DNA from 3 places in the Xenorhabdus aichiensis genome. Region 2 is predicted to be linked to each of the others. Evidence: predicted binding sites of a transcription regulator. Region 2 holds the regulator's gene; each other region holds the start of a gene.

Region 1 (10,559 bases), on a different contig from region 2:
TCCGGCCTGCCTGCCATTCATGCCAGAAAGCCTGAGAAACTTTGTCTCGCGGCCCCAGTTCCATATATTTGTTTTCGGGGTGGCCAAGGGGCGTCTCTGGCCCCATCCCATAATCCTGTAGATAGCGGTAGCCATCTTTGTTCACCAGTATGCCACCTTCACCACGACAGCCTTCTGTCATCAAAATACCAGAACCCGGCAGGCCAGTTGGGTGATATTGTACAAACTCCATATCACGCAGTGGTATGCCGTGGCGGTATGCCATTCCCATGCCATCTCCCGTGACAATGCCGCCATTGGTATTGTAACGGTATACGCGTCCTGCCCCGCCCGTTGCCATAATGACCGCATTGGCACGGATCTGAACTTTCGTTCCTTCCATCATATTCAGTGCCACCAAACCGCGCACCTGACCTTCATCTATCAGAATATCGAGCACAAAGTGCTCATCAAAGCGTTGTATTTGTGGGTATTTCAGGGAAGTCTGGAACAGAGTATGGAGCATATGAAAGCCGGTTTTATCTGCGGCAAACCATGTCCGTTCGATTTTCATGCCGCCGAAACGACGCACGTTCACGGAACCGTCTTCCTTGCGGCTCCAGGGACAGCCCCATTGCTCCAGCTGGATCATTTCTGTCGGGCAGTGTTTGACGAAATACTCAACCACATCTTGTTCACATAACCAGTCGCCACCCGACACGGTGTCATTGAAGTGAAAGTCATAGGAGTCATGGGATTGAGTGACGGCGGCTGATCCACCTTCTGCGGCCACGGTGTGGCTGCGCATGGGATAAACTTTTGAGATCAGGGCAATCTTGAGCTGGGGATTGGTTTCAGCAGCGGCGATGGCTGCCCGTAGGCCTGCGCCCCCGGCTCCGATAATGGCTAGATCGGCATTGAAGGTTTGCACTGCGCTTCTCCATTGTTCAAGTGGGTGGTTCAAATAAAATGAGTTAAAATCGGCTAAAGGACCCCATGCGTTATCACTCGTCACTTTCTTTATCTGTGTTATTTCACAGTGATAATTTTTCTTGTTTAAGCGAGTGTTATTGATAATTTGTTATGCTTTAACGATTTAGGGTCACTATCTGTTACTTTTTGTATGGATTAAGTATAGCCAATTGTAAAGAGAGTAAATTTGATATAAATGCGGATTTTGTGGGATTTTGCCGAAATAATGTGATCTAGATCATTCTTCTGTGGTTTTTTAAATTATTTATATAGGAAATTATTCTTATTATAAATATAAGTAAAATCATTATGAAATATTTGTTAATACTATCTGGAATAATGCTACGATAGCGATCTTCTTATTTCCAGAAAATAGTATTACTTTTTATTTTCGACAATAGAAAATTAGATTAATTTCTTGGGGTTTTTCTGGCGGTTATTTTTGTTTTTTGTACAGAAAACATTATATTAATAATAATTTTGGATTGTTTTTTAATTAAATATTTTTATCAAAATCATTAATTAATGTTTCGTTATAGAAAGTCAATTAATCCGAACTTTATGATTTTTTTGATATTGTTCTCACAGCAGTATTGCAATTCATAGCGTATAAATTTTGGCTTAATGTTTATCAAATTTTATTTTTTATGTCCTGCTATTTTCCACATATAGGACAGGGGTATTCTGTTCACTGGTATAGCGGAGAGTGGCAAGTAAAAATGATATTCACTAATCTGATGTTGAAAATTTGTCTAGTGGACTTGATATGAGTAAACTGCGCGTTTTGTTTTGTTTTGGAGTCATTGGAACATGAATGAAGTCGCGGATTGGCAGCCAAGTGCCCCTATCGCCAATTTATTGAAAAGGGCGAAGATTCTTGCGGAGATACGGCGCTTTTTCGCAGATCGTGGGGTGTTGGAGGTTGAAACCCCTGCCATGAGTCAGGCGACCATCACTGACATCCATCTTGTGCCTTTCCAGACACGGTTTGTCGGGCCGGGAGCGGCGGATGGCTTGACTCTGTATCTGATGACTAGCCCCGAATACCACATGAAGCGTCTTTTGACAGCAGGAAGTGGTTCCATTTATCAGATGGGTCGCAGTTTCCGTAATGAAGAAGCGGGCCGTCACCATAATCCTGAGTTCACCATGTTGGAATGGTATCGTCCACATTACGACATGTACCGCTTGATGAATGAAGTGGATGATCTGTTACAGCAGATCTTAGATTGCGAAAGTGCAGAATCCCTTTCTTACCAGCAGGCGTTCATTCGCTATCTGGAGATTGACCCGCTTACCGCGAGTAAAGAAAAACTGCGTGAAGTGGCAGCGAAGCTCGATCTCAGCAATATCGCTGATCAGGAAGAAGATCGGGATACCTTGTTGCAACTGCTTTTCACTATGGGCGTTGAAACGCATATCGGGCTTGAAAAACCGACATTTATTTATCACTTCCCGGCTTCACAAGCGTCTTTGGCTGAAATCAGCAAGGAAGATCACCGTGTTGCAGAGCGTTTTGAAGTCTATTTCAAAGGCATGGAACTGGCGAATGGCTTTCGTGAACTGACTGACAGCCATGAACAGCGCCTGCGTTTCGTGCAGGATAATCGTAAGCGTGAAGCGATGGGATTGCCGGTTATGCCGATTGATGAACATCTGCTTAAAGCCCTTGAACACGGGATGCCTGAATGTGCCGGAGTCGCTTTGGGAGTGGATCGCCTGATCATGCTTGCGCTGGGCGCTGAACGGATCAGTGAAGTGATTGCTTTTCCGGTCGGGATCTCCTGACGCAACTATTGGCGTCAGGGGGTTTTAATCCAACGATTTTATTGCTAAAGGCGCAGCTTCTGGCTGCCCCTTCATTGCTAGTGTTGATTATTTATGTTCGTGGCGTTTTTCCAGAAATTTCACGGCTAAATCAGGGAAATCGGTGAAAGCACCATCAACATTGGCTTTATCGAAAACGATATCGAATAATTGATTACCGCTGGTGGCATATTTTGGCAGTTGATCGACACGGATAGTGTATGGATGAACGGCCAAATGGCTCATATGGGCTTCTTTCACCAGACCTGTCAGCTTAATGTTGCTTGGTGTGGAATCATCGGAGATGAGCATATGGTAATCAGGGCCAATGCCATCGGCATATTTTGCCACTTCTTTCATGGCACCCGGTTTAAACATCCAGTCATAACTATAATTCACCCATGAGCCATCTTGTTTCTGCTCATAAGTTTCTTTCCAGTCGGTGTAAGCGATGAGCTGTATCAACTTCAGATCCATGCCCATTTTCGGTTCCAGCTCATGTTTGATGCGTTTCAGTTCATTGGCATCAAAGCATTGCAGATAAACTTTATCGCTCTTTTTGGTGTAGCCGTATTGTTTCAGGACTTCCAGTACCTTGGCGGTGATATCTTTACCTTCCTGGCGGTGGAACCATGGAGCTTTGATTTCAGGGTAGATACCCATGTTCTTGCCAGTAGATTTGTTCATACCTTGAATAAACTCAATTTCTTCCTGAAAAGTATGAATGCGGAAATCTGATTTCCCCATTGGGAAACGTCCGGGATAGCTTTGTACTCTCTTACCCTCCTTGATATCAAAACCTTCGGTAAATTTCAGGGACTTAATTTCCGGTAAGGTAAAATCAATAGCATAGTAACGGCCATCAGCACGGGCACGGTTTGGAAAGCGCTCTGCCACATCTGTTACGCGGTCAAGATAATGATCATGCAGCACGATGAGTTCATTATCTTGGGTCATGACGAGATCTTGTTCCAGATAATCAGCACCTTGTGCATAGGCCATGGCTTTGGCAGGCAGTGTGTGCTCAGGCAGATAGCCGCTGGCTCCGCGATGGGCGATCACAATCTTATCTGCGGCATGTGCAATACCGGACATCGACGACGCTAACAGCAGGCCTGCCATGATGGTTTTGATAGGGGTTTGCATTGGGGTTCTCCACATTTATAGTAATGTATAGTAATAAAAATCTTAAATAAAAATGATGTTATTTTTTTAGCTTGTTTTTTTAAAACAGCAAGAAGAATATGATGATTATTCAATGCAGCTTTTTATATAAAATAACGACATAACACAATGCTGAATACTGATTTTATCAGTGGTATGTCACAGTTTTATGACAGTAATGTTCATTCTTTAAACGTGCTGTTGATGTTGTATTTTTGATTCAATACGATATATAAATAGGTAAACTAATAATGTCATAGATTTGGTTTGGTTTTATAAATGTTTAATCTAAATAACTACTTGGAAATAAAATGATTATGGCCATGAAGAGAAAATATATAAAGTAAAAATCAGTAATATATTTAACCAAATACGACGTGAATAAGTAAACCTGTAATAAGAAACAATGAATTAGTTAAGTCAGTTGGATTTGGCAATTAATCTTTCAAGTAACCGCAGTATTAACAATGATACTGCGGTCAATTTTACGTGTAATTACCGTTTGTGTGACGGTAATTTACTGGCTAGCTATTACGAGCGATTTCCTGCTTATGTTTACTCTCGCTTAACATGACAAACAACAGCAGAACGACGGACAGGGCACTGCCGCCGATCATGACCATGAATCCGCCGTCCCAACCGAAGAAGTCAACGGTATAACCGACAATGATACTGGCGGCAACCGAACCACCGAGGTAGCCAAACAAACCGGTAAAGCCTGCCGCTGTTCCCGCTGCTTTTTTCGGTGCCAGTTCAAGAGCGTGCAGGCCAATTAGCATCACTGGGCCGTAAATCAGGAAGCCGATAACCAGCATGCAGAGCATATCGATATTTGGGTTACCCGCCGGGTTCAACCAGAATACGATGGTGGCGATAGTCACCAGTGTCATAAAGAATACGCCAGTGGCACCACGGTTGCCCCTGAACACTTTGTCAGACATCCATCCACACAGCAGCGTACCGGGAATACCTGCATATTCGTAGAGGAAGTAAGCCCAGGACGATTTATCCATAGCAAAGTGCTTCACTTCTTTCAGGTATGTTGGTGACCAGTCGAGGATACCGTAGCGCAGCAGATAAACGAATACGTTGGCAATCGCGATCATCCACAGCAATTTGTTAGGCAGAATGTACTGCAAAAAAATCTCTTTTGCAGTCAATTCCTTTTCATTTTTGTCCGTATAGTCAGGCGGATAATCGTTTTTGTACTCTTCGATCGGCGGTAAACCACAGGATTGTGGAGTATCGCGCATCAAGGAAAATACGATAATTGCGACAAGGATGGCGGCAAATGCAGGCATATAAAATGCGGCTTTCCAGTCCTGAAACCACGCCATACCCAGCATGAACAGTAACGGAGGCAAGCCGCCACCAACGTTATGCGCACAGTTCCAGATAGAAACGATCCCACCACGCTCTTTCTGTGACCACCAATGAACCATAGTACGGCCGCAGGGAGGCCAGCCCATGCCCTGGAACCAGCCGCACAGAAATAGCAGGACAAACATGATGGCAATGCTGGAAGTTGCCCACGGCACGAAACCCATAAACAGCATCACTGCTGCTGCGAGTATCAAGCCGGCAGGTAAGAAAACACGTGGATTGGAACGATCAGAAACGGAACCCATGATAAATTTTGAGATACCGTATGCAATCGAAATCCCTGACAAAGCGAAGCCAAGATCACCTTTGGAAAAACCTTGTTCCGCTAAGTGAGGCATTGCCAGTCCAAAATTTTTCCTTACTAAATAGTAAGCCGCATACCCAAAGAAGATCCCCATGAAAATTTGCCAGCGAAAGCGACGATAGAGTGGATCTATTTCTTGCGCGGGCAGCCGGGCTTTGTGGGGTGCCGGTCTAAAAATACTTAACATGTTTGTCTCCACATGACTTTTGGTGTTAGCGAATGACCATCTCTGAGCGATGATGATGTTAAACGAAGAATTCTCATTAACTATTTTCTATATAGAAGGAAATAATAGCCAAAACAATATGCTATATCTGTGATGTATCGCTGACCTGTAGATATGATTTCGCAAAGACCGCAATTTTGAGTGATTTGTTAGAGTTTTGAAATATAATTTACTGATATTATAGTGACGCATGTCACAATAAAGCGCTTTGCTTGTTATTTGTGAGCGTTTAAAGTTCGTTTATGTTCTTTTTTTAAAATTAATCCATATTATTGGCAGGGGTTAATACTCAGTAAATATAAAGTTGTAAAAATATGAAATTATATTTTAATAAAATCATACAGACATAAATTCATAAATAAAGTGTGACATTTATCGTCGGGATTTTAACGAATGATCACTATTTCAATAATGCCTCTGTTTAGCTGTGTCGTTTATTTTTATTTACATGTTTGGCGTTTTTTATAACGCAATTACAAATAAAGTGTTTGAATTTATAATTCAAAATAGTAGATATTACTCTAAATAGTTATTCATATTCATGATGTCAGTTATCATGAGGCTTTGAATCTCTATTTTGTTAAATAATATAATAATATCAAAGCTATACTAGATTGTATAAGGCGTAATACACTCTGTTAGCCAATAAATAACCTCTTTATTTTTAGGTTAATTAATTAAAGATTACAAAATAATATTAGTTAATAAAATTATTAAATTAGCATGAAATTTTATGCAATTTATTTTTCCTATTCAGTTGAATGTCGACATAAGGTATTTGCAATAGCTGAGTGTAGGCGAAAACTGAATGTTAACGACTAACAGCATTGATGTCTCCATTCATCATAAAAAGTGATGAAATAAAATGGAAGACAGAAAGAGAACATCATTATGAATACACACACACACAAGGCAATATTACACACAGCATTCACTGAGCAAACATCTTCACCCGATGACAATATTAATAGTAATAATATCAGTCATAGGATAGCAACACTTGAACCCTGGTTTGATAACGTGCCATCTCGCTTGGCAAAACTGGCGAAAACGATACCGAATGACATTGCGGTTTCTGATCCCTATGAAATCTTGGCATTTGGTGAATTACAGCAGCGTGTTGAAAATGCAGCAAATATTTTGTATCAGTACGGTGTTAAAATGGGGAGCAACGTTGCCATTGCTGCCGAACGGGGAATTCCGTGGTTTGTTACTATGCTGGCGGTTTGGCGAATTGGGGCGGTATATATTCCCCTCAATACGATGATGCCAGAAAAACGTCTGAATGATATTCTCGCCAGCCTGTCGGAAAGTGTTCTCGTATCGGATGATACGGTATCTGCGGGGCTGAAGGCATCAACATTAATCCCTTTGCACACCCTCCTGAATAACACCAGTGAAATAATTAATGATGAAATAACAGAAAACATCGATATGCCTGTATTGGGTGATCACCCGGCTTATGTGATGTTCACTTCTGGCTCTACTGGATTGCCAAAAGCGGTACAGGTGCAGCATGACAATCTGGCTGCCTGCCTGTGTGCATTAGGCAAGTTACTGTCAGTCAATCAGCATGATTGTATGCTTGCCCTGACGACCTTTTCTTTTGATATCTCATTGGTGGAATTACTACTGACTGTCGTTCATGGCGGCAGTATCTACATTACATCAATCGATACTCAGCGTGATGCGCAGGCGTTGTCACAAACGCTGTCTGATCCTCAATTCACTTTTGCACAAGCGACGCCGGTCACTTGGTTAATGGCCTTGAATGCTGGCTGGAAACCGCGTTCAGAGATGAGCATGATTTGTGGGGGAGAGGCGTTGTCACAGGATCTGGCTGATCAACTAACGGCATCCGGTGGCACTTTATGGAATCTCTATGGCCCAACCGAAACCACTATCTGGTCAACAGCATTTCGTATGAGAAAAGGAGATAAGGTTCAATTGGGTGGGCCGATCCCCGGCACAACCATCACCATTGTAGACAAATATTTGCGGCCGGTGCCGAAAGGAACGGTCGGTGAAATCCTTATCGGTGGGCTTGGGGTGACGGCTGGATATCGCAATAACCCAACCGAAACGGCCAAACGATACGTCCCCGATATGACACAAAAAGGTAAAAGAGCATATTTGACCGGAGATATGGCACGTATGCTTGAAGATGGCTCTCTCATTTATATGGGAAGGCAGGATGATCAGGTGAAGGTGCGTGGATATCGAATCGAGTTGGGCGAGATTGAAACCGCATTAAGAAAACAAAATGGCGTACAGGATACGATTATCCGTGTTGTCGGCAGTGGCGATCTTGCCAAGATTCAGGCGTTTGTACTGTTCGATCCCAATAGGGTTGTACCCGAAGAGTGGGTACATGAAACTCAGGTTTCACTCAGGGAAATTCTGCACGAAGCCTGGATACCTGCCGAATATTATCGTATCCCTTATATCCCACTGACAAGCAGTGGCAAACGCGATAGAAAACGGTTAGACGAAGTCGCAGAGCGGTTGAATGCCAGCTATGACGTTGTACTGCCTCAAACAGAAACTGAAAAACAGGTTTATGCAATTTGGCGTGACCTGCTGGCGACAGACGTATTGGGTGTCACCGATAATTTCTTCCAGGTTGGGGGGCATTCTATTTTGGTTGCCCGCATGGTGGAACGGATTGAGAAAGCCTTTTCACTCCGGATACCGATTTCAGGTATCTATGTTGAACCTACGGTTGCCAGAATCTCCTCTATTCTGGATGAAATGATGGAAGCATATCAGGCAAATCCGGCTAGCGCTGGGGGAGTCTATCATAGTGAGGCATTAATTCAGCAACATGCAGAAACGCTCAGAAAGGATGTCTACCTGAAAGAAAGCGTGCGCCCTGATGGCCTGCCTCATGCTAACTGGTATCAGCCGGATACAGTATTGCTCACCGGAGCCACAGGATATCTTGGTTTGCATTTGCTGGAGCAATTGTTGAAACAGACTGCGGCCAGAATTGTCTGTTTGTGCCGTGACTCTGATGAAGAACACGCACGAGACAGAATTAAGGCCGGGTTTGACAAGTACCAGATTGATGTTGCTAACGGGCTTGAGCGCGTAGATTTCATTATCGGAGATCTGGGGCAGCCACGCTTTGGCTTGTTACCGGAAACATGGGCACAGCTCGCTGAAAACGTTGATGTGATTTATCACAACGGGGCGTTGGTTAACTTTATCTATCCTTATAGCGCATTGAAGAGCATTAATGTCGATGGAACCCGAACCGCGCTGGAATTTGCCTGCACAGCACGGCTGAAACATTTCCATTATGTTTCTTCCGTGAATGCCCTGTTTGCCACAGAATCACCCCGTCCATTTATGGAAGATGATCGCGTTATGAGCGAGTCGGTACGAGATCCTTCAGGTTACTCAGGCAGTAAGTGGGTATCTGAAGGGATCATCAATATTGCCCGCCAGCGAGGCGTACCCGTCAGTATTTATCGTCCGGGTCTGATCCTTGGGCATACCCGCACAGGAGCTGCACAAGGCAATGATTATCTCGTTGCTTCCCTGAAAGGTTATCTGGCAATGGGCTTTTACCCTGAGCATGGATTGCTGCTTGATATTGTACCGGTTGATTATGTCGCTGCATCGTTGGTTCATATCTCCAAGCAACCGAAATCCGATGGTAAATTCTTTAACTTGTTTAATCCGGTTCAAGTCTCTATCCGGCAATTTTTCGATTGGGTACAGGAATTTGGTTATATCCTCAACCCAGTCCCCTTCAATGAGGGTAAAGAGAAGATCCTTGCACTGGATGATACACACCCGTTGTATCCATTGATCCCATTGATTAGGGACATGACAGAGAAACCTTATCGAGCGTTAGATCCGGTTTATGTTCATGAAATTCACCCAGAACTGGAGTTGAAGCAAACGCTGGCATTATTGGCCAACACTGACATTAAATGCCCCGTCATTACGGCAGGATATGTCCATCAAGTATTGCAATATTTGATAGATACAGGTTTCTTACCCGCAGCACTGCCAGAAAACTTCAAACCGGAGGCCTATCTTGGAACAGCTAACAGGAAACGAAGCCATGAATTGGATAGTGGTCGTGAACAGCAGAAAAAAGTATTCGGTCTGGCCTGAGGCCTATGTGCTTCCAGTCGGGTGGGTGGCAATCGGGATGATAGGTTCTAAAGAAGAATGCCTCAATCATATTGCTGGTATTTGGCCGAAGCCAACAAACTAGATGACGGATATTAAGTCATATTAATAAATATTCATTATAAATAGTAGGCATGTTCCAGAAGGAGCATGCCTTTTATTTATTCTTCTATTCCTATCTTGTCAGATAGAGTGCTGTTTATCACAATACTGGTTTTCTTATTCCATTCTATGCGCGTTTTGAGTTCGTTTTTGTTCCTTATCAAACAGCAACTGTAGATTTTGAATATATTTTGCGATTGAAACAGATTCCGCGGAAAATGGCGTTCCATACCCCGTGCCACATGGAAAAAATGGGCTGAGCGGCCTATTCTATTGAATTGACTAAGCGTATTCCGGGCGTTGAGGGTATGAGGCAATTAGGCGTGTTATTTGCCTCATTTTGTGAGGCGAATAGCGTTGTTAATCGCCTCACCTTGTGAGTAGAATGCGTTGATTATTTGCATCATGAGGTGAATGTCTAATGTGGATTTGGCAGCACGAAGATTGGCCTGATTTTCAATGGGACGAAAGTGTACT
Region 2 (10,559 bases):
ATTCCCCTAAACCAGCCGCTCTGTCGGCTGGTTTTTCTTATCTAAAATTTCTCATTTTATTACCTTGCGCACAAAAAATTGCTTTTCAAAAATCCTAAGCGTTAGATAATGCTGATTACAAAAAATTAACATTGATATCACAGCTCACGGAGTCCTACTCCAACCACTTATTCTTAGGAGTACCATCATGTTAAAAGCATGGAAAATTCCTTTTGTCGCTGTATCGCTCTTAGTTTCCTCCTCCCTCTATGCCGCTTATGAGCCTGCCATTGAAGCCAAACAAGGCATGGTAGTCAGTTCACAATACTTAGCTTCACAAGTTGGCGTCGATATTCTCAAAATGGGCGGGAACGCCATTGATGCCGCTGTTGCCGTTGGTTATGCCCAAGCAGTTGTCAATCCCTGCTGTGGCAACATTGGTGGGGGTGGTTTCATGACCATTCATCTGGCAAACGGCAAAGATACTTTCATTAACTTCCGCGAAACAGCACCTGCTGCGGCCAGCGCCAATATGTATCTGGACAAAGACGGGAATGTCATCAAAGGTGCCAGTCTGTATGGCTATAAAGCTATTGGCGTCCCCGGCACAGTGATGGGATTAGATGCCGCACTGCACAAATACGGCTCAATGACCCGCGAACAAGTTATGGCACCGGCTATCAAACTGGCGCGTGAAGGCTATATTTTGACTCGTGGCGATACTGATATTCTGGACACTACCGTCAAACGCTTTACTCAAGATCCAGAGGCTGCCCGTATTTTCTTGCGCAAAGATGGTACACCTTTCCAACCCGGGGATAAGTTAGTCCAAACCGATTTGGCCAATACGCTGGAACTGATTGCTAAGAAAGGGCCAGATGTCTTTTATCATGGCAAAATCCCCCAATTAGTTGAAGAGTCATCGAAAAAATCGGGGGGAATTATCACAGCAGCAGATTTCGCCAACTATAACATCACAGAAACAACACCAGTCACTTGCAGCTATCGCGGTTATAAACTCATCTCTTCCCCACCACCTAGTTCTGGTGGCGTCACCCTATGCGAAATACTGAACATTGTTGAAGGCTATGATCTCAAATCCATGGGATTCAACTCCGCAGCTTATATCCATACATTGACAGAAGCCATGCGCCACGCCTACATGGACAGAAATACCTATCTGGGCGATCCTGAATTTATTAAAAACCCACTTGATCGGCTGTTAAGCAAAAGCTACGCAGAATCTATCAGAAAAGAGATCGAACCAAACAAAGCGACACCTTCAAAAAATGTTCAGCCGGGCGTTGGTCCCCATGAAAAACCAGAAACGACCCATTACTCTGTCGTAGATAAAGATGGCAATGCCGTATCAACCACTTACACAATCAACGGGCGTTTTGGTGCCGTCGTGATTGCACCGGGAACCGGCTTTTTCCTCAACGATGAAATGGATGATTTCACGACCAAAATTGGTGAGAAAAACCTGTATGGGCTTGTTCAGGGAGCGACCAATTCCATCGCCCCCGGTAAGCGCCCACTATCATCGATGAGCCCAACACTCGTGACCAAAGATAACAAAATCTTTCTGGTATTGGGTTCTCCAGGTGGATCACGGATTATCTCCATCACCTTACAGACTGCCTTGAATATCCTTGATTTTGGCATGCCACCGCAAGAAGCCGTCAACAGCCCGCGCATTCACCATCAATGGCTGCCTGATGAAGTCTACTATGAACAGCGTGGCCTTTCGAAAGATACCCTGAATGTGCTGGAAAAAATGGATTACAAAATGGTAGAACAGACACCGTGGGGCGCGGCGGAACTGATCATGATTGGATTGCCGGGCGCTGTCGGTGTCTCTCCCACCAACTCATCAGGCAATGACTCAGCGGTATCAGGCGTGGTTCGTGAAGGCTATATCTATGGCTCCAACGATGTCCGGCGACCTGCTGGTGCAGCCATTGGCTACTAAAAAAGCAGTGTAAAAGGTTTATATAAACAAATCGATGTAAAAAACAAGGGTGAGCCGTTTGATATGCTCACCCTTTTTACAGGTCTCAGGCTATCTCTGCACTTCACGCTTTGGGACTTTACTTTCTCCCACAATGAGATCATAGAGAGCACACACAACCACAGCTAGTACCGTTGGCAACAACCATGCCAGCCCTTTATCTGCCAACGGCAGATGAATTGCCCATGCTGGTAGTAAGTGAGACAGATACTCAGACGATTTCGCCGCATCCAAAACCCCAAACAGCAGGCTAACTACCATAGCAGGCGCCAGAATGCGAGTAACATTATTCCACCAGCGTACTGTGAAGCTCAACAGGATCAGCGCAATACAAGGCGGATAAATTGCTGTCAGTACCGGAATAGAGAATTTAATCAAGTGGTCTAATCCAAGATTAGAGACCAACATAGAGAAGGTTCCGAGGATGAAAACCAGCGCACGATAAGACAATGACAAATAACGGCTGAAAAATTCAGCACAAGCACAGGTCAAACCAACCGCAGTTACCATGCAGGCAACGAAAATCAACACTGCAAGGAAGAAGCTGCCATAACCGCCAAAGACATTCTGTACATAAGCATGCAGAATCACTGCACCATTTTCAGCCTTCGGCACCAATGTGCCACTACTTTCTCCCAGCTTGAACAGAGATAGATATACCAGTACCAAGCCCAACCCTGCAATCAGACCTGCCCACATCGTATAGCGAGTCAACAGTGAAGAAGATTCAATACCTCTGGAGCGCGCTGCATTGACAATAACAATGCCGAATACCATAGCACCCAGTGTATCCATCGTTAAATAGCCATTCACAAAACCATTTGAGAACGGAATTTCTTTATAAGTTTGAATGGCAGGGATGGGATCACTTGCTGGCCACAACACCGCAGCAATGCCTAAAATGCCCAGTGCCAGAATTTTGATCGGAGCCAGCACGCGCCCAACACTGTCCAGTAATTTCCCCGGATACAGAGAAACCAAGATCACCAGTGAAAAATAAACGACACTATAGATGAACAACGGAAGTTTGCCAGAGCCCATTAGCGGAGCAATCCCGACCTCAAAGGAAACAGTTGCAGTTCTAGGTATTGCAAATAAAGGGCCAACAGCCATATAGCAAACAGTAGCCAGTATCAAACCTGCTGTTTTACCGATAGGGGAACTTAGCGCTTCAATCCCGCCACCGACTTTCGCCAAAGCAATCACAGTGATGACCGGTAGACCAACAGCCGTAAGCAAAAAACCTAGCGCAGCGATCCAAACATTCTCACCAGCCTGCAAGCCAACCATGGGCGGAAAAATGATGTTCCCCGCGCCTACGAACAAGGCAAAAGTCATAAAGCCTAATGCCCAAATATCCTTAGATGATAAACGGTATGCCATAATGATTGTTAATATATTGTTGTCAAAAGAATTGCATGTGCAATAGTCAGTATTGCAAATACTTGAATTTTCACTGGCGAAACCGGATTCTGATTTGACAATAAGTGATCAACGTAATATTCACTGATAATCGGGAAATACAGAATGATAGTGGTAATTACAGCTAGAATCGCCAACAACTGCCCACAAGTAAAACTTTTATAGCGCCAAAAGGCAAGCATCAAACCAAAAAGCAGTACAATATACTAAAGTAATATTTAAAAGCAGTCATTCTTATTATCTATCATTGAATACACACTATATGATTTGCACTTTTTTTGTTCATATTGATTAATAAATCATTTTTCTGTCTGCATCGTTTACCACTATATTATATTAAACTTATTGTTTTTTAATTAAATTCGGTTTGGCAGAAACAATAAGCCCGGGAGACAATAAAAAACTGAATGTGGAACCTTTTCCCACCGTACTCGAAACCTCAAGCTGGGTATTGTAATGATGCAGTGCATGTTTCACTATCGCCAGCCCCAACCCGCTTCCCCCAGTTTGCCGCGAACGGGCACGGTCAACACGATAAAAACGTTCGGTCAGGCGCGGTAAATGTTCTGCACTGATCCCCAAACCATTATCCTGTACTTTAAACCATGCTCCCTGAGACGATTTACTCCAGCTAACCTCAATACGCGTTCCCGGCGGAGTATGATTGACAGCGTTATAAACCAGATTCGACATGGCGCTTCGCAGTTGTTCTTCGTTGCCGAAAACTTTCAATTTTTCATCAATATTAAACACGATATCCTGCTGGTTATTCGCCAATGCCAACGCTTCCTGCTGCAACAACACCAATAAGCCGGGTACATCAACCACCTCGTTCATGTCCACTTGCGGCCCGGCTTCAATTCTGGAGAGATGTAATAATTGCTTCACCAAGCCGTCCATTCTCCGCACCTGCTCCTGCATCGTACCGAGCACCTTCTGGTTTGTTCTATCATTCAGCTCCTGCTCCTGCATCATCTCCAGATAGCCTTGCAGTACCGTTAGTGGCGTTCTTAACTCATGGCTGACATTAGCGAAAAAATCTCGGCGGGCATTTTCCAACAGTCGTTTTTGCGTAATATCACGGGCAACCATCAATAGCAGCTCTTCTGAATAAGGCATCACCCGAAATTCCACCATACGACCATTATTCAACTCAATAGATAAAGGACGGGAAAAGTGGCCTGCCGTAACATAGCGACTAAAATCTGGGTAACGAAGCAAATTGAAGATATGCTGACCATTATCCTCTGGCCAGCGGAAGCCTAGCAAATGCTGGGCAAGACGATTACACCAGAAAATATTGCCTTCCGTCGTCATCATCACAATCGCATCCGGCAATGACTCAGCGCCGCTGCGAAAGCGCTTGATCAATAATGCCAGTTCCCGGCGCCGCTTACGGTTACGCTGCTGCAACTGATAAATGCCGTAAAAGATTGGCTCCCATCCGCCCCGCCCCGCTGGGGGTAACATACTGCGATCCAGCCATAACCAGTCAGATAATTTCAATAAATTGTAGCCATGCCATACCAGTGCCAGAAATAACGCAATAACCAGCAGCCACGGTAAATATCCGATAAAGAAAGACAAAATGACCGCAGGCAGACAAAAAAGAACAAGCCCCAATACCAACTTCTTCCAGGATAAACGCTCAAGCACGTAATTCTCTCCGGCATGAAAATAGATTATTGCCAATCAGCACCAACGAAAAACAGATGCATTAATAACGAGTAGAAAAGCGATACCCTGTACCACGAACCGTCTGCACCATTCTATCGTGTCTCCCTACTTCCAACGCTTTGCGCAAACGCCGGATATGCACATCAACGGTGCGATCTTCCACATAGACATTGGTGCCCCACACATAATTGAGCAATTGCTCACGACTATAAACACGTTCTGGATGCGTCATGAAAAAATGGAGCAGCTTGAATTCCGTTGGCCCTATTTCCACATTTTGCCCCTGGCTGGAAACACGGTGGGAGGAAGAGTCCAGTATCAGCCCATCCATATTGATAATATCTTCCGCCGACATGGGAGAAGTGCGGCGCAGAACCGCTTTGATACGGGCAACCAATTCCTTGGGAGAGAAAGGCTTAGTGATATAGTCATCAGCTCCGACATCAAGACCACGAACGCGATCTTCCTCTTCTCCACGAGCCGTTACCATCATGACAGGAATATCTCTGGTGCTGCTATCACGCTTCATCTGCTTAATAAGCTGTATTCCTGAACCTCCGGGAAGCATCCAATCCAATAACACCAAATCGGGATAAGGCTCCGACAAGCGCCCGACAGCAACATCATAGTCTTCTGCTTCAAAGGTCTGATAGCCGTTTTGTTCCAACACCAAACAAACCATTTCACGAATCTGGACTTCATCTTCAACTACCAAAATGCGTTTAGCCATGGTTAATCCCATTAATATTATTGAAGTCAGCAATATTCACTTTAAGTCATTATGAGTCAATTTTATGACAAATTTATGAAAATCCTATTTCTCAATTCTCAAACTGCAATCTATTTTGCATAGAGTTTATGAGTGCTTTGTCATATTTCATTATGATTGCGAACCCGCTCGAAAATTCGTGAACAAAGTCAGAATTTCACACGACAGACCTCAAACACTCATTATAATTAGCGCTTGAAACAGATAAGCAAGACTCTTGGGCAACGGTAGGAAAACATGCGAATCATTCATACGTCGGACTGGCATCTTGGGCAATATTTCTTTACCAAAAATCGTGCCGCAGAACATCAGCACTTTTTGCAGTGGCTTATTGAGCAAATCATACGGCATCAGGTTGATGCATTGGTTATTGCCGGCGATATTTTTGATACTGGCTCTCCTCCCAGCTATGCCCGTGAGCTTTATAACCAGTTCGTTGTGGAGCTACAGCCCACTGGCTGCCAGCTGGTCATTCTTGGCGGAAACCATGATTCCGTCGCCACGCTCAATGAATCAAAATCGCTATTCTCTTGTCTGAATACGACAGTAATAGCCAGCGCAGGCGCCGACATCCAGCAGCAGATAAAAGTATTGAATAACCAAAATGGCGAAGCGGGAGCCATTCTCTGTGCCATTCCTTACCTGCGTCCACGGGATATCATGACCAGCCAGGCCGGTCAGTCAGCCACGCAAAAACAGCAGGCATTGCAGAATGCCATTACTGAACACTATCACCAACTTTATCAGCAAGCCGATGCATTACGGGAACAACTCGGCCAGCCATTGCCAATTATTGCAACCGGACACCTGACCACAGTGGGCGCTTCCACTTCGGATTCTGTTCGAGATATTTACATTGGTACGTTGGACGCATTCCCCGCACAAGCGTTCCCACCTGCTGACTATATTGCATTAGGGCATATCCACCGCCCACAGATCATCGCTAAATCAGACCATATCCGTTACAGCGGCTCCCCGATCCCCCTGAGTTTTGATGAAGTCGGGCAAGAAAAAAGCGTCTGTCTGGTTGATTTTAAAGAAAACAAATTTGATAACGTCACTCTTTTGCCCATCCCAAGTTATCAACCAATGCAGTTGATCCGTGGAAATCTGCAACAAATTGAGGCTCAATTACAGACGTTCAAAGCATATCAAGGAGAACGTCCTGTCTGGCTGGATATTGAAGTCGCTACTCAAGATTACCTGCCTGATATCCAAAAACGCATTCAAACCATGACTGCGGATCTACCCGTTGAAATCATTCTGTTACGGCGCAGAAAGGCGGCACGCCAAATCTCCCTGTCTGAGACAAATAAAGAAACGCTCAATGAACTCAGCGTGCATGAAGTCTTCGAGCGGCGACTGGTACTGGCTGAAATTGAAGATCAGCCCCAGAAGCAACGCCTGACAACCCTGTTTAAGCAAACGCTGGATGATATTTCTCAGCAATAATATTGAGGATTCACGCACATGAAAATTCTTAGCTTACGGCTGAAAAATATCAACTCTCTGCAAGGTGAATGGAAAATTGATTTTACGGCAGAGCCTTTTGCCAGCAATGGGTTATTCGCCATTACCGGCCCAACAGGAGCAGGAAAAACCACCTTGCTGGATGCCATCTGCCTTGCCCTGTATCATGAAACACCACGGCTCAGTACTATTTCTGCTACCCAGAATGAGTTGATGACTCGTCATACTGCGGAGTGCTTGGCAGAAGTGGAATTCGAAGTCAAAGGCGTGGCTTATCGTGCATTCTGGAGCCAGCGCCGCGCCCGTAACCAAGCTGATGGCAAACTTCAATCTCCAAAAGGCGAATTAGCGGACAAGAAAACGGGCAAGATTTTAGCCGATAAGATCCCTGATAAAAAAGAAAAGATCGCTGAAATAACCGGTCTTGATTTCAAACGTTTTACCAAATCCATACTTCTGTCACAGGGTGATTTTGCCGCATTTTTAAATGCAGATGATAAAGATCGGGCTGATTTGCTGGAAGAACTGACGGGTACAGAAATTTACGGCATTCTGTCTCAGGAAATTTATCAACGTCATAAACAAGCCCAAGCTGAACTGAATATTCAGCAGGCAACCGCTTCCGGCATTGAGTTATTAACCCCAGAGCAAATAGAAAAATACCAGAACGAACAGCAGCAACTTATTACGGCAGAAACTCAACTCAGCCAACAGATTAAGGCTTTTCAATCTGCCGAACAGTGGCTTATCCGGCAAGATGAGTTACAACAATCAATAACCAGCAGCACTGCACTTTTGCAACAGACTGAGCGAACCATACAAGACGCTCAACCTCAATTACAACAACTTGCCGCCAGCGAACCCGCAGAAAAAATCCGTTCACTATGGGATGCGCAAAACCGAGCCTTTAGCGAAAAACAACGAGTTACTGAACAGCGTATAAAAATAGAACATGATCGCCAGCGACAACTTTCTTTGTTACAGCCAGCTCAACAACAGCTTACCGATTTGGAAAAAACGCGGGAAGAACACCAGCAACAGCAAATCCAAGAGGAAAAGCTCATCTCAGAGCAGGTTATGCCACTCGATCACAAGATTGATACTCAATCAAAAGATCTGCTTACCCTAGAGAAGGAAATAACCGGGCAAAACCGTGAGCTGGCAGAAATTTCCACCCAATACCAAGTAGCAAAAAATCGCAAAGATACGCTGCATAATGAACAAAAAACGCTGGAAACGTACGACGATCAGCACCCTTATTGCCGTAATTTAGACAGCAAACTCCCTGAGTGGAAGCAATTATTTTCACGTCAGAAAGAGAAGCAAATACAGATAGCCAAATTTACACAAAAAACACAGCAGATTAGCACTGAATTGGCTCGTATAACCCATCACTTGAATACATTAAATACAGAGTTAGCCAAACAGACAGAGCAAAACCAGCCACTGCAAGACAATCTGATACTTACCGAAAAACAACTGACTGATTTGCAGGAAAGTCATCCACCGGAACAATTGCAAAAACAGTTATCAGACTATCAGGAACAACTGAAATCACAGAATCAACTTGAGATATTATTGCCTCAGATCCGGCAATTACAGACCACAATCTCAATCAATCAAACCCAATCAGCACAGTATCAGGCATTACTGGAACCCTTGCCGATGCAGATCAGCGCACTAGATCAACAGTTAACGGAAAAACAGCAGCATCATGAAGATCTTGCTGATCGAATTCGTTTGGAACAGCGGATCACCAGCCTGGAACAGGAGCGTTCACAGTTAAAAGAAGGTGAAGCCTGCCCACTGTGCGGCGCCACAAAACACCCTTTAGTCATCGAATACCAGAACATTACCCTGTCACAGTCAGAAGAACGCTTAAAATCTCTACGTCATCAAATAGAGCAGCTACAAACAAACCGTTCTGCCCTACAGCAGAAACAGCAGATTCAACAGCAAAATAATCAACAATTACAGCAAAATACGGCTCAATTAATCGAGAAACTGACAGAAACAACGCAACAGTGGAAGCACCACTGCCAACAGTTACAAGCCGCTGAATTACCAATGGAAACAGAACCCGTGAACAATTTCATTGGTCAACGGCAATCTGCCGCTCAGCAGCATCAAAGACAATACGAAGCATTATTACAAGCAGAAAAAGCACATCAAGCGGCGGAAAAAGCGCTGTCGGCCAATCGTGAACAGCGCAAAGCATCTGAACAAACTATTGAGCTGGAAAAGGTCAAATTAGATTCACACCAAAAACAACTGGCAGAAAACACAGCAGAGCTTCGACAGGCAAAAACTGAATACACAGCCACGACAGAGCTATTAGTCAGCGATTTACAACATACGCCTTTTGCTCTGCCCTCTCTGCAAGAAGTCACAATCTGGCTGCAACAACGCGAAACTGAGTTAAAAACCTACCATGATTCACGCGAAAGATGGCAACAGTTACAGCAAGAACAGGCTGCCCTGCAAAGTCAATCGAATGAATTAGAGAAGCAAAAAACTAAGCTGACGATCCGCCTTCATGCCCTGAACGAAAAACAGCAGCAGCAAAAACAGTTACTGGAACAAACAACTCAGGAACGTCATCATTTATTTGGGGAACAATCCGTTAGCACCGTTCGTCAGACATTACAGCAAAAAACTAATGAGCTGGACATCGCTTGCAAACAGGCTACTTCACACCTGCAACAGCGACAAAACGTGATGAACCAACTCACTGGTGCAGCTAGTGAAATTGAAAGAAACAGCAATACCGCCGAAACACAATGCAAACTTGCCGCCAGCGCTTTCCAAAGCGGATTGGAACAACAAGGATTTACCGATCAATCTGCCTTTGAACAGGTCCTGCTGGAACCTGAACAACGGGAAAAGCTGCAACAATTGCAAGAGCAGCTTACACAGCATCATTTGCAAGCCAAAACACGGCACCATGAATCAGAAACCGCCTTACAGCGACATACTGAAACACAGCCCCAATTACTTAAACAATATGAACCGACGCAAGTATCCGTGATATTAGCTAACATTAGTGAAGAATTGAAACATAACAATCAACAGCAAGGTGAAGTCAAAACCATACTGAACAGTGATGCTATGCGTCGGCAGAAACAACAAACACTCCTGGCACAAATTTCCCACTTACAACAAAACTACGATGACTGGAGTTACCTCAATAACCTGATTGGTTCCGCAGACGGTGCTAAATTCCGCCGCTTT
Region 3 (10,559 bases), on a different contig from region 2:
ACGGTTGAAACCCAGCGATAACCCTGCCCGCCATTGACCTTCACCAATCGCCAGAATGCCCGCTTTGACGCCATGCGCCAGATAAGCGGAGGTGATCAACGCCAGTGCGCAGACCACAGTGGTGATTTCGGGAATTTCCATTCCCAGCACCACCGGCAGCAGAAAGTAAGTCCAGAAAATCAGCATAATCACGGGAATGGCACGGAAGAAGCCCAATATTGCCGCGAGCAGGTTAACCCAGAAGCCTCGCAACATCGCCAGCGCAATACCTGCCACCGTACCCAAGACAATGGAAATCACCCCTGCCATGATACTGATCACCAAGGTTAGCGCCGCGCCTTCCAACGGCCCATCAGGAAAGGTGCCGAGCAACAAGTAGCGCCAGTTTTCCGTAATAACGGTAAAATCCATATCAGTATCCCCTCGCCAGTGCTCTCTGTTGACGCCACTGTCCCCAACCTTCCATCACCGCAATAATGGCAATATAAAGCACTGTCGCGACACCAAACGCCTCAAAGGTTTGCAGTGATTGCGTCTCCACCTGACGGGAAGCGTAGGAAAGCTCTGCGACACCAATCGCCATCGTCAATGAGGAATTTTTGACAATATTCATGTATTGCCCCAACAGGGGTGGCATGGCGATTTTCAATGCCTGCGGCAGCACGACATAGCGCATGGCCTGCCAGCCCGTTAACCCCAATGCATAGGCAGCGTATTTTTGCCCACGACCGACGCCCTGAATGCCTGCTCGCAGTTCCTCAGCCACAAAAGGCGCGGAATAGAGCGTCAAGCCAATAAACCCCGCCAGAAATTCGAAGGATGGCCATGCCAATGTCAGACCCGCAATGGGGATTTCATGAGAGGTATTCAGCCAAATCATGGCGGCCTGCGGTAAGATTTGGCCGGAGGCGAAATACCAGAAAAACAGTTGTACCAACAGGGGTGTATTGCGGAATACCGTGGTGTAAACCGTAACCAGCCAACGCAACGGTTTGATCTGGCTGTCCCGTGCTGCGGTAATCATGAAACCCAGTAAGGTCGAAGAAATGATGGTGCAGGCAGAGAGCCATAAGGTGATCAGGAACCCCTGCCAGAGCCATCGCAGATACTCAGGAGCCAGTAAGTGCTCGGTAATAAATTGCTCAAACATATCATTCACCGCATAAACAAACAGCAAAGCCCCGCAAAAACGGGGCTAGTTTCAGGCGTTATTTTCCTAAAGTAGATTAAGGTTTTGCCTGACTGTCTAATGGGGCGAATTTGAAATCACCACGCGGCTGAGCCGATTTAGTCTCAGCGCCAAACCAACGATTGTAAATTTTCTCCGCTTCACCCTCTTTTTCCAGTTTCAGCAGCGTCTGGTTAACCACATCAATCAACCGATCTTCCCCTTTGGTCGCGGCTACAGCCTGATATTCACGGGTAATACTGAAGGGTGAGATTTCAAAATCCGCTTTTTGCGCTTCCGGTACGTTTGCCAGCAAGCCAACCAATTTCGCATCATCCTGCGTGATCGCCTGAACGTTGCCATTCCTTAAGGCCGCAAATGCCAGGGGAGTATCGTCATAAGAGATGACTTTTGCTGTCGGATAACGCTCACGCAGAGTGATTTCCTGTACGGTGCCTTTATCTGCCCCAATACGCAGCTTGGCGATATCATCCGGGGTTTTCAGGACACCTTTGCGGGCAATGAACTTCTGTCCGGTGGCAAAATAAGGGATGGAAAAATTGACCTGTTTGGCACGCTCATCGGTGATCGTGAAATTAGCGGCAATTAAGTCAATTTTCTTGGAAGAGAGCAGAGGAATACGGTTAGCTGGGTTAGTCGGACGCAGTTCCAGTTTCACACCGAGATCACTGGCGATCGCGTTGGCGATGTCCACATCATAGCCCGCCAGTTTTTTCGTTTGCGGATCGATAAAACCAAACGGTGGGTTACTGTCGAATACCGCAATCCGTACCGTACCGGCTTTTTTAATATCATCAAGTTTATCTGCCTTCGCCACACCAGAAACCAATGCCAGACTGGTCAGCAGCGCAACAGCCGCTACGCGGGATTGATTGCGAAATTTCATTGAACACCCCTGTTGGTAATAAAATATTTATTGTCCGACAAAAGCTATCAATTTCAATATAGTACTTGAAATAATATAAAATGATATGTTTATCATCTTTAGGAATAAGAAAGCCTGAAACGCCGGAATAAAATTCCCGCGTTTCAGGCAGTTAAGATCATTGGTCTTTGGTGAGCAGCTTTTCTAGTTCATCACCGCCAACGTGACGGAAATCCTGTCCTTTGACGTAATAGAAAATAAATTCACAAATGTTCTGACAACGATCCCCGATGCGCTCAATAGAGCGGGCACAAAAAAGTGCGGTCATAACGCTTGGGATGGTGCGAGGATCTTCCATCATGTAAGTCATCAACTGGCGGACGATGCCTTCGTATTCCTGATCGACTTTTTTATCTTCATGGTAGATGCGGATGGCTTCTTCCAGATCCATACGGGCAAAGGCATCCAGTACATCGTGCAGCATCTGGATAGCATGGCGTCCCAACGATTCCAGGCTGACCAGCAAGGGCTGCTGCTGCTGCGAGAATTTTTCCAGCGCCGTCTGGCAGATTTTATCCGCAACATCGCCAATGCGTTCCAACTCTGCAATGGTCTTGGAGATCACCATAATCAGACGCAAATCGCTCGCGGTCGGCTGGCGCTTGGCGATGATACGGACGCAGGCTTCATCGATCATCACTTCCATCATATTGACTTTATGGTCATCTTCGATGACTTGCCGAGCCAGCTCCCCGTCCTGATTGTGCATCGCCAGAATTGCCTTACTGAGCTGTTCTTCCACCAGCCCGCCCATTGTCATTAATTCAGTGCGAATATGTTCCAGTTCAGCATTGAACTGGCCGGAAATGTGTTTGCTGTGATTCAGATTGTCCATACGCTATATGGCCCCATATCAACCGTAACGGCCTGTAATATAATCTTCAGTCTGTTTCTTTCTGGGTGTGGTGAACAGCGTGTCTGTGTCACTGAACTCGATCAATTCTCCGAGGTACATAAATGCAGTGTGATCAGAACAGCGCGCGGCCTGCTGCATGTTATGGGTGACGATCACCACAGTATATTCCGATTTCAATTCACTGATTAACTCTTCAATACGTCCGGTGGAGATCGGGTCAAGTGCCGAGCACGGTTCATCCAACAACAAGACTTCCGGACGTATCGCAATACCACGGGCAATGCATAAACGCTGCTGCTGACCACCGGAAAGGCTATAACCACTCTGGTGCAGTTTGTCTTTGGTCTCATTCCACAATGCGGCTTTTGTCAGCGCCCACTGGATGCGTTCATCCATTTCAGCCCTTGGCAGTTTTTCAAACAGACGCACACCAAAAGCGATATTGTCATAAATGGACATCGGGAATGGCGTCGGTTTTTGGAACACCATGCCGACTTTGGCACGCAGTAGGGCGATATCTTGTTTATCCGTCAGGATATTGGTGCCATCCAGTATAATTTCGCCTTCTGCCCGCTGTTCGCCATACAGTTCATACATTTTGTTGAAAGTGCGCAGTAACGTGGACTTGCCGCACCCCGACGGGCCGATAAAGGCTGTCACCTTATTCTGCGCAATATCCAGTGTGATGTTTTTCAACGCGTGAAATTTGCCGTAATAGAAGTTCAGATCACGTACCTGAATTTTGCTTCCTGCAATGTCGTTAGCCTTATTCATCAGTTGTTTCTCTCTTAAATGCCTTTTTATTGCATATTGAAAATATCAATGCTTCTATCCGTGCTTTTTATTCTTAAACAGCACACGCGCCACAATGTTGATCAGCAGTACACACAAGGTAATCAGCAAGACTCCCGCCCACGCCAGTTGCTGCCAGTCAGAGAAGGGACTCATGGCAAACTTGAAGATGGTAACGGGCAGGTTCGCAATCGGCTGACTGAGATCAGTGCTCCAGAATTGATTGGAAAGCGAGGTAAACAGCAAGGGCGCAGTTTCCCCTGCAATACGGGCTATCGCCAGCAAGACACCGGTCATGATGCCGGATATCGAAGCCTTTAACGTAATGGCAGAGATCATTTTCCATTTCGGTGTACCCAGCGCATAGGCGGCTTCGCGCAGGTTGTCCGGTACTAGTTTAAGCATGTTTTCGGTCGTGCGGATCACAATCGGGATTTGGAGCAACGCCAGTGCGATAACCCCTGCCCAACCGGAGAAATGCTGCATTTTTGTCACAATCACCGAGTAAACAAACAAGCCGACGACAATCGAAGGTGCCGACAACAGAATATCGTTGATAAAACGGATCACTTCAGCCAGCCATGAGCGGCGGCCATACTCCGCCAGATAGATGCCGGCCATGATACCCAATGGCGTACCCAACACTGTTGCCCAGAAAATCAGCAGCCCGCTGCCGACGATGGCGTTTGCCAGCCCGCCGCCTTCGGTATTGGGCGGAGGTGTCATTTCGGTAAACAGCGCCAGCGACATGCCATCAATGCCTTTGGTGACGGTGGAGAATAAAATCCAGATCAACCAAAACAGGCCAAATGCCATCGTTGCCATAGACAGCAACAGGGCAATACGGTTTTTCTGGCGGCGCCATGCCTGCATCCGGCGACGGTTGTTCATCTCCGCCGTATTTATCGCGCCAACCGCACGTGGCTGATGATTATTGCCCGTTGTCATCTCAACGCCCCTCATTCTTTGCCAGACGCAGGATCATCAATTTCGACAACGCCAACACAATAAAGGTGATCACAAACAGGATCAGCCCCAGTTCCATCAATGCCGCGGTATGCAGGCCGGATTCCGCTTCGGCGAATTCGTTGGCCAAGGCGGAAGTAATACTATTCCCCGGCATGTAGAGGGAGAGACTGTCAAGTTGGTAGGTATTGCCGATAATAAAGGTCACAGCCATCGTTTCCCCCAACGCCCGGCCAAGCCCCAACATGACGCCGCCAATCACGCCATTCTTGGTGTAAGGCAGGACGATACGCCAAATCACTTCCCAGGTTGTACAGCCGATCCCATAGGCGGATTCTTTCATCATGACCGGCGTTTGCTCAAACACATCACGCATAACGGAAGCGATATAAGGAATAATCATGATGGCGAGAATGATGCCTGCCGTCAGAATGCCGATACCAAAAGCCGGGCCGGAGAACAGTTCTCCCACGATGGGAATACTCGACAGCACATCACCGACAGGTTGCTGGAAATAAGTGGCGAACAGCGGGGCAAAGACAAACAGCCCCCACATGCCATAAACGATACTGGGGATCGCGGCCAGTAGTTCAATCGCCACGCCCAGCGGACGTTTCAACCAGTTAGGTGCCAGTTCCGTCAAAAACAGGGCAATACCAAAACTCACAGGAACGGCAATAATCAGGGCAATCAGTGAGGTCACCAATGTGCCATAAATCGGCACCAGTGCACCAAATTGCTCTGCCGGCGCATCCCAATCCTTGTTCCATAGAAAACTAAAACCAAAGATCTTGATACTCGGCCAGGCAGCAATAATCAGCGAAATGATAATGCCCCCCAGCAGAAATAACGTCATCAGCGCAGCCAGTCTAACCAGTGCGCTGAAAATAATATCGCCATTTTTGCTTGGTGCTTTCAGTGCCGTTTTACGTTCGGCCATACGCTTAATTCTCATTTGGGTTAATTTCCCCCTCAGCAAAAGGGCGCAAAGGGGGATGCATCAAAGTGACCGATTCAACAACGGTTAATATAAAGATAATTTAGTACAGCGGTTTGCCACTGCTGTCTTTTATGTCGCGCTTCCATGCTGCACGTACCTGTCCAATGACTTCTTGTGGCAGGACAGAATAATCCAGATCTTTCGCCTGTTTTCCGCCCTGCTCATAAGCCCAATCGAAGAATTTCAGCACTTCAATCCCATTCGCCGCATTTTTCTGCTGTTTGTGGATCAGAATAAAAGTCGTTGAAGTGATCGGCCACACATTGTCACCTTTCTGGGCTGTCAGATCCTGAGCGAAACTTTTGCTCCAATCCGCCCTTTTCGCCGCAGCACTGAAATTCGCTTCAGTAGGCGCAACGACTTTACCGTCCGCCGAAATCAGCTTGGTATAAGCGAGGTTATTTTGTTTCGCGTAGGCGTATTCGACATAACCGATGGAACCGGGCAAACGCTGGACGAACGCGGCAATGCCATCGTTACCCTTGCCACCCAAGCCGGCCGGCCATTTAACCGTCGAACCCACCCCGACTTTTTCCTTCCAGAGGCTGTTCACTTTGGACAGGTAGCTGGTGAAGACGAAGGAAGTACCAGAGCCATCCGCACGGCGAATGACGGCGATATTCTGATCAGGGAGTTTGAGGTCGGGGTTCAGTTTGGCAATCGCCGGATCATTCCATTTCTTGATATTGCCCAGATAAATGTCACCGAGGGTTTTGCCATCCAAGACCAACTGGCCGGATTTGATGCCAGAAATATTCACGGCCAACACAATGCCACCGATCACTGTTGGAAACTGGAACAGGCCATCCGCCGCGAGTTTTTCATGAGAAAGCGGGGCATCAGATGCACCAAAATCAACGGTATGGGCAATAATCTGTTTCACGCCACCCGAAGAACCAATACCTTGATAGTTGATTTTATTGCCCGTTTCTTTTTGGTAGGAATCTGCCCACTTGGTATATACCGGTGCCGGGAATGTCGCACCCGCCCCCGTCAGACTGGAAGCAGCAAACGAAGACAGGGATGTCATGGCAAGTGCTGCTGCCATGATGCTCGCCACGGTGGTACGCATTGGTTTCATACTCCCTCCTGCTGGGATACGCATCATTAATTAAAAACAAGCGTCAAACTACGTCAACAACTTTGCTTTTATCTGAAAAAATGGTTCAGGGGAAAAATAGGTTAATTCAATGACAGTAAAATGTATTAATCATGACATTTTTATGACAATCCCTTTTGAAGAGGCGTTATTATTTCATCACCCGTGGGATATAAACGCGCATGGACAACCCGCCTTTTTCGCTTTTTCCGACTTCGATGTCACCATCATGGATATCGACGATGCGTCGGATGATGGCAAGCCCCAGGCCTGCACCCCCATTATTGTGAACGCGTTGCCCCTGTGTGAAGGGCTGGAACAGAGTAGCGCTCTCTTCTTCTGTCATCCCTGTGCCATTATCTTCCACCTGAAACCAGCCAGACTTCTCCGTAACGCCACTACTGACCCGAATCCATCCCTGTCCATAGCGTTGGGCGTTAGTGAACATATTGTTCAAGACGCGCTTGATTGACAGTGGATTAGCCATAATGAAAACGGGGTTGGCTGACAGGTGACTTTCGATATTTCCGACACCGTCATTTTCGACAGTAATCGCTTCGTCAAGCAGCCCGTTCAATTCGCAACATGACATTGGTACATTCTGCCCAGACCGCTGATAATCGATGAATTGATCGATAATCGCATTGCACTCCTCAATATCACGATTGATAGATTCCCGCAGAAAATTTTCTTTCCCTTCTATCAGTTCTATCGCCAGCCGTATACGAGTCAGTGGCGTACGCAAGTCATGGCTCACACCCGCCACCAAGCTAGCGCGATCCATTTCCAGCATTTTATGTCCCGTCAACATTTGATTAAACGCCCGGATCAGCGAGCGTATGGCCGGAGCTCCCGCTTCAGGGAGTGGTGCAACGATTTTCCCTTTTTCCATCTTTCTCACTGCCTTCTGCATCGTTCTCAATGGCTGTATCTGGGCGCGGAGGTAAAACCAGAATGTGATGGAAACAGTCAAAGCAGCCGTGAAAACACTGGCAAAGACATAAGAGAACACGATGGCAAATGAGAGTTTTTCCATCTCTACCAGTCTCTGGGCAGCCAGATAACTGATCATCAGGCTGCCCAGCACAATTACCAAAGTTAAATACAGAACATGGGGGAACAAAGCACGCAGCGAGAGCCAGAACTTTTTCATACCTTGCTTCCATCCGGCACAAAAACGTATCCCAGCCCCCAGACCGTCTGAATATAACGGGGATGGGCAGGATATTCTTCAATCAAGCGGCGCAGACGGGAAACCTGTACATCAATGGAGCGCTCCATTGCACCATATTCTCTTCCCCGTGCCAGACTCATCAATTTATCCCGCGACAATGGCTCGCGAGGATGGGAAACCAAAACTTTCAATACAGAAAATTCGCCGCTGGTCAGGGACAATTGCTCATCTTCATGGAACATTTCACGCGTTCCAAGATCGAGTTTGAATTTGCCAAACTTCACTACCGCATTATCCGGCCTTGGTGCCCCCGGTAACTCATGGCTCTGACGGCGCATAACCGCCCGCATACGGGCCAGCAGTTCGCGTGGGTTAAAAGGCTTGACGAGATAATCATCAGCACCGATTTCAAGGCCAACAATCCGGTCAACCTCCTCCCCTTTTGCTGACACCATGATAATGGGGATCGGGTTATGCTGGCTTCTCAATCTTCGACAGATAGATAAGCCATCTTCGCCAGGCAACATTAAATCCAGTACAATCAATTGAATGGATTCTCTGGTTAATAAGCGATCCATCTGTTCTGCATTTGCTACACTACGAACTTGAAAACCCTGCTCCGATAAATAACGCTCCAACAACGCCCGCAAGCGCATATCATCATCAACAACAAGGATTTTATAACTCTCTTGCATGTTTCAGCTCCCAAGATGCTCCATGCCCGCCATATCCATTACTCTCACAGAAACCCCAAACTTCAGTAGAGACTAACTGCATGTATTTTAAGGCTATTTACGGCATTATCAACAACTGCTTATGGTTCTGCCTGCCATCCTTGCTCCTTATCTCCGTGGTTTACCCCAACGGCTGGTAGCCAATCTCCAGAATCCAGTAAATCGCCATACCATTGGGAGTCATGACGGTGATTTCATCATCCACCTGCTTGCCAAGCAGCGCCCTGGCCACAGGTGAATCAATGGAAATCCACTTTTGGGCAGGATCAAATTCATCCGGCCCCACCAGACGAAAAATATGTTCTTCGGCTTTTTCGTTTTCGACTTTCACCCATGCACCAAAAAAGACTTTGCCTTCCTGTCTCGAATCAGGATCAACAATTTGCAGTGCATCAAGGCGCTTGGATAAAAATCGCACACGACGGTCAATTTCTCTTAATCTTTTTTTGCCATAAATGTACTCGGCATTTTCCGAACGATCTCCCAGTGCCGCAGCATCGGAAACAGCCTGAGTCACGTTGGGGCGTTCGACTTTCCAGAGATATTTCAGCTCCTGATCAAGCGCATGCCAGCCTTCTCGGGTAATGTAGTTACTCTTAGCCATGAAAAAACCCACTTGAGAAAATATGATTAATGGCGGAGTACTATATCTTAACCCATAAGATATTCGATGAAATCTGTCTCAACATGACCGAAATATCGCGCTAAACTGGAAATTATCGCGCTCTGCACGTATAAATGGAGCCAGTTTGAACCATGCCATTATTATGTTAGATGAATCTGGCACTGTCTGTGCAATATCTGATGATATCTACAGCCGCTAAGAAAGTTGAAGAAACCAAACCATGAATGAATCTTTAAGTCGAATCATTGCCGGTGAGTTACAGGCTCAGCCACAGCAAGTCCTCGCCGCCATTACTCTGTTCGATGAGGGGAATACCGTTCCCTTTGTTGCCCGTTACCGTAAAGAAGCCACCGGAGGTTTAGATGACACTCAGCTTCGCCAACTCGAAAGCCGCCTGGGTTATCTGCGCGAACTGTCAGACCGCCGTCAGACTATTCTGAAATCTATTGAGGAACAGGGAAAGTTAACCGTTGAGCTCGCACAGGCGATTAATACCACGCAGAGTAAAACGGAACTGGAAGATCTGTACTTACCGTATAAACCCAAGCGCCGCACCCGTGGGCAAATTGCCATTGAAGCCGGGCTAGAGCCACTGGCCGACCTGCTGTGGCAAGATCCGCAACAAACGCCAGAACTGGCGGCAGCCGCCTATGTTGATGCCGACAAAGGCGTTACCGATACCAAGGCTGCACTGGATGGCGCACGTTATATCCTGATGGAACGCTTTGCCGAAGATGCGGCTCTGTTGGTGAAAGTGCGCGAATATCTGTGGAAGAATGCGCATCTGGTCGCCAAAGTTGTCGAAGGCAAGGAAGAGGAAGGCGCCAAGTTCAGCGATTATTTTGATCACCATGAATCGATTGCCACCGTTCCATCCCATCGCGCTCTGGCCATGTTCCGTGGGCGCAATGAAGGCATCCTGCAACTGGCTCTGAATGCCGATCCTCAATTTGAGGAAGCCCCTAAAGAGAGCTATTGCGAACAGATTATCACCGATCATCTGAACCTACGGCTGAATAACGCGCCGGCTGACAGTTGGCGTAAAGCCGTGGTGAGCTGGACATGGCGCATCAAGGTGCTGCTGCATCTGGAAACTGAGCTGATGGGGACGCTACGCGAGAAAGCCGAAGACGAAGCGATCAACGTTTTCGCCCGTAACCTGAACGCTCTGATGATGGCTGCCCCTGCGGGCATGCGCG

What was found. The regulator PhoB, encoded in region 2, activates phosphate uptake and scavenging genes when phosphate is short. The targets are predictions, from matches to a motif close to CTGTCATAAAACTGNCNNAT.
Region 1: the regulator PhoB is predicted to act here: its motif matches at 6,007-6,026, upstream of glpT (glycerol-3-phosphate transporter).
Region 3: the regulator PhoB is predicted to act here: its motif matches at 6,939-6,958, upstream of pstS (phosphate ABC transporter substrate-binding protein PstS).

The regions. Positions count from the first base shown of each region.
Region 1 is NZ_JAQRFO010000023.1:9,942-20,500, forward strand. It holds gene frdA (fumarate reductase (quinol) flavoprotein subunit) at 1-910, opposite strand, end outside; gene epmA (elongation factor P--(R)-beta-lysine ligase) at 1,762-2,739, shown strand; gene glpQ (glycerophosphodiester phosphodiesterase) at 2,827-3,903, opposite strand; gene glpT (glycerol-3-phosphate transporter) at 4,446-5,795, opposite strand; gene PSI22_RS11650 (amino acid adenylation domain-containing protein) at 6,726-9,962, shown strand; gene PSI22_RS11655 (MbtH family NRPS accessory protein) at 9,910-10,065, shown strand; gene PSI22_RS11660 (DUF4172 domain-containing protein) at 10,504-10,559, shown strand, end outside.
Region 2 is NZ_JAQRFO010000045.1:4,132-14,690, forward strand. It holds gene ggt (gamma-glutamyltransferase) at 188-1,951, shown strand; gene brnQ (branched-chain amino acid transport system II carrier protein) at 2,042-3,373, opposite strand; gene phoR (phosphate regulon sensor histidine kinase PhoR) at 3,755-5,068, opposite strand; gene phoB (phosphate regulon transcriptional regulator PhoB) at 5,130-5,819, opposite strand; gene sbcD (exonuclease subunit SbcD) at 6,096-7,310, shown strand; gene PSI22_RS16815 (AAA family ATPase) at 7,329-10,559, shown strand, end outside.
Region 3 is NZ_JAQRFO010000004.1:55,443-66,001, reverse strand. It holds gene PSI22_RS03325 (amino acid ABC transporter permease) at 1-411, opposite strand, end outside; gene PSI22_RS03320 (amino acid ABC transporter permease) at 413-1,150, opposite strand; gene PSI22_RS03315 (ABC transporter substrate-binding protein) at 1,227-2,075, opposite strand; gene phoU (phosphate signaling complex protein PhoU) at 2,233-2,949, opposite strand; gene pstB (phosphate ABC transporter ATP-binding protein PstB) at 2,968-3,744, opposite strand; gene pstA (phosphate ABC transporter permease PstA) at 3,799-4,725, opposite strand; gene pstC (phosphate ABC transporter permease PstC) at 4,712-5,668, opposite strand; gene pstS (phosphate ABC transporter substrate-binding protein PstS) at 5,769-6,809, opposite strand; gene PSI22_RS03285 (ATP-binding protein) at 6,979-7,980, opposite strand; gene ompR (osmolarity response regulator transcription factor OmpR) at 7,977-8,696, opposite strand; gene greB (transcription elongation factor GreB) at 8,857-9,339, opposite strand; gene PSI22_RS03270 (Tex family protein) at 9,581-10,559, shown strand, end outside.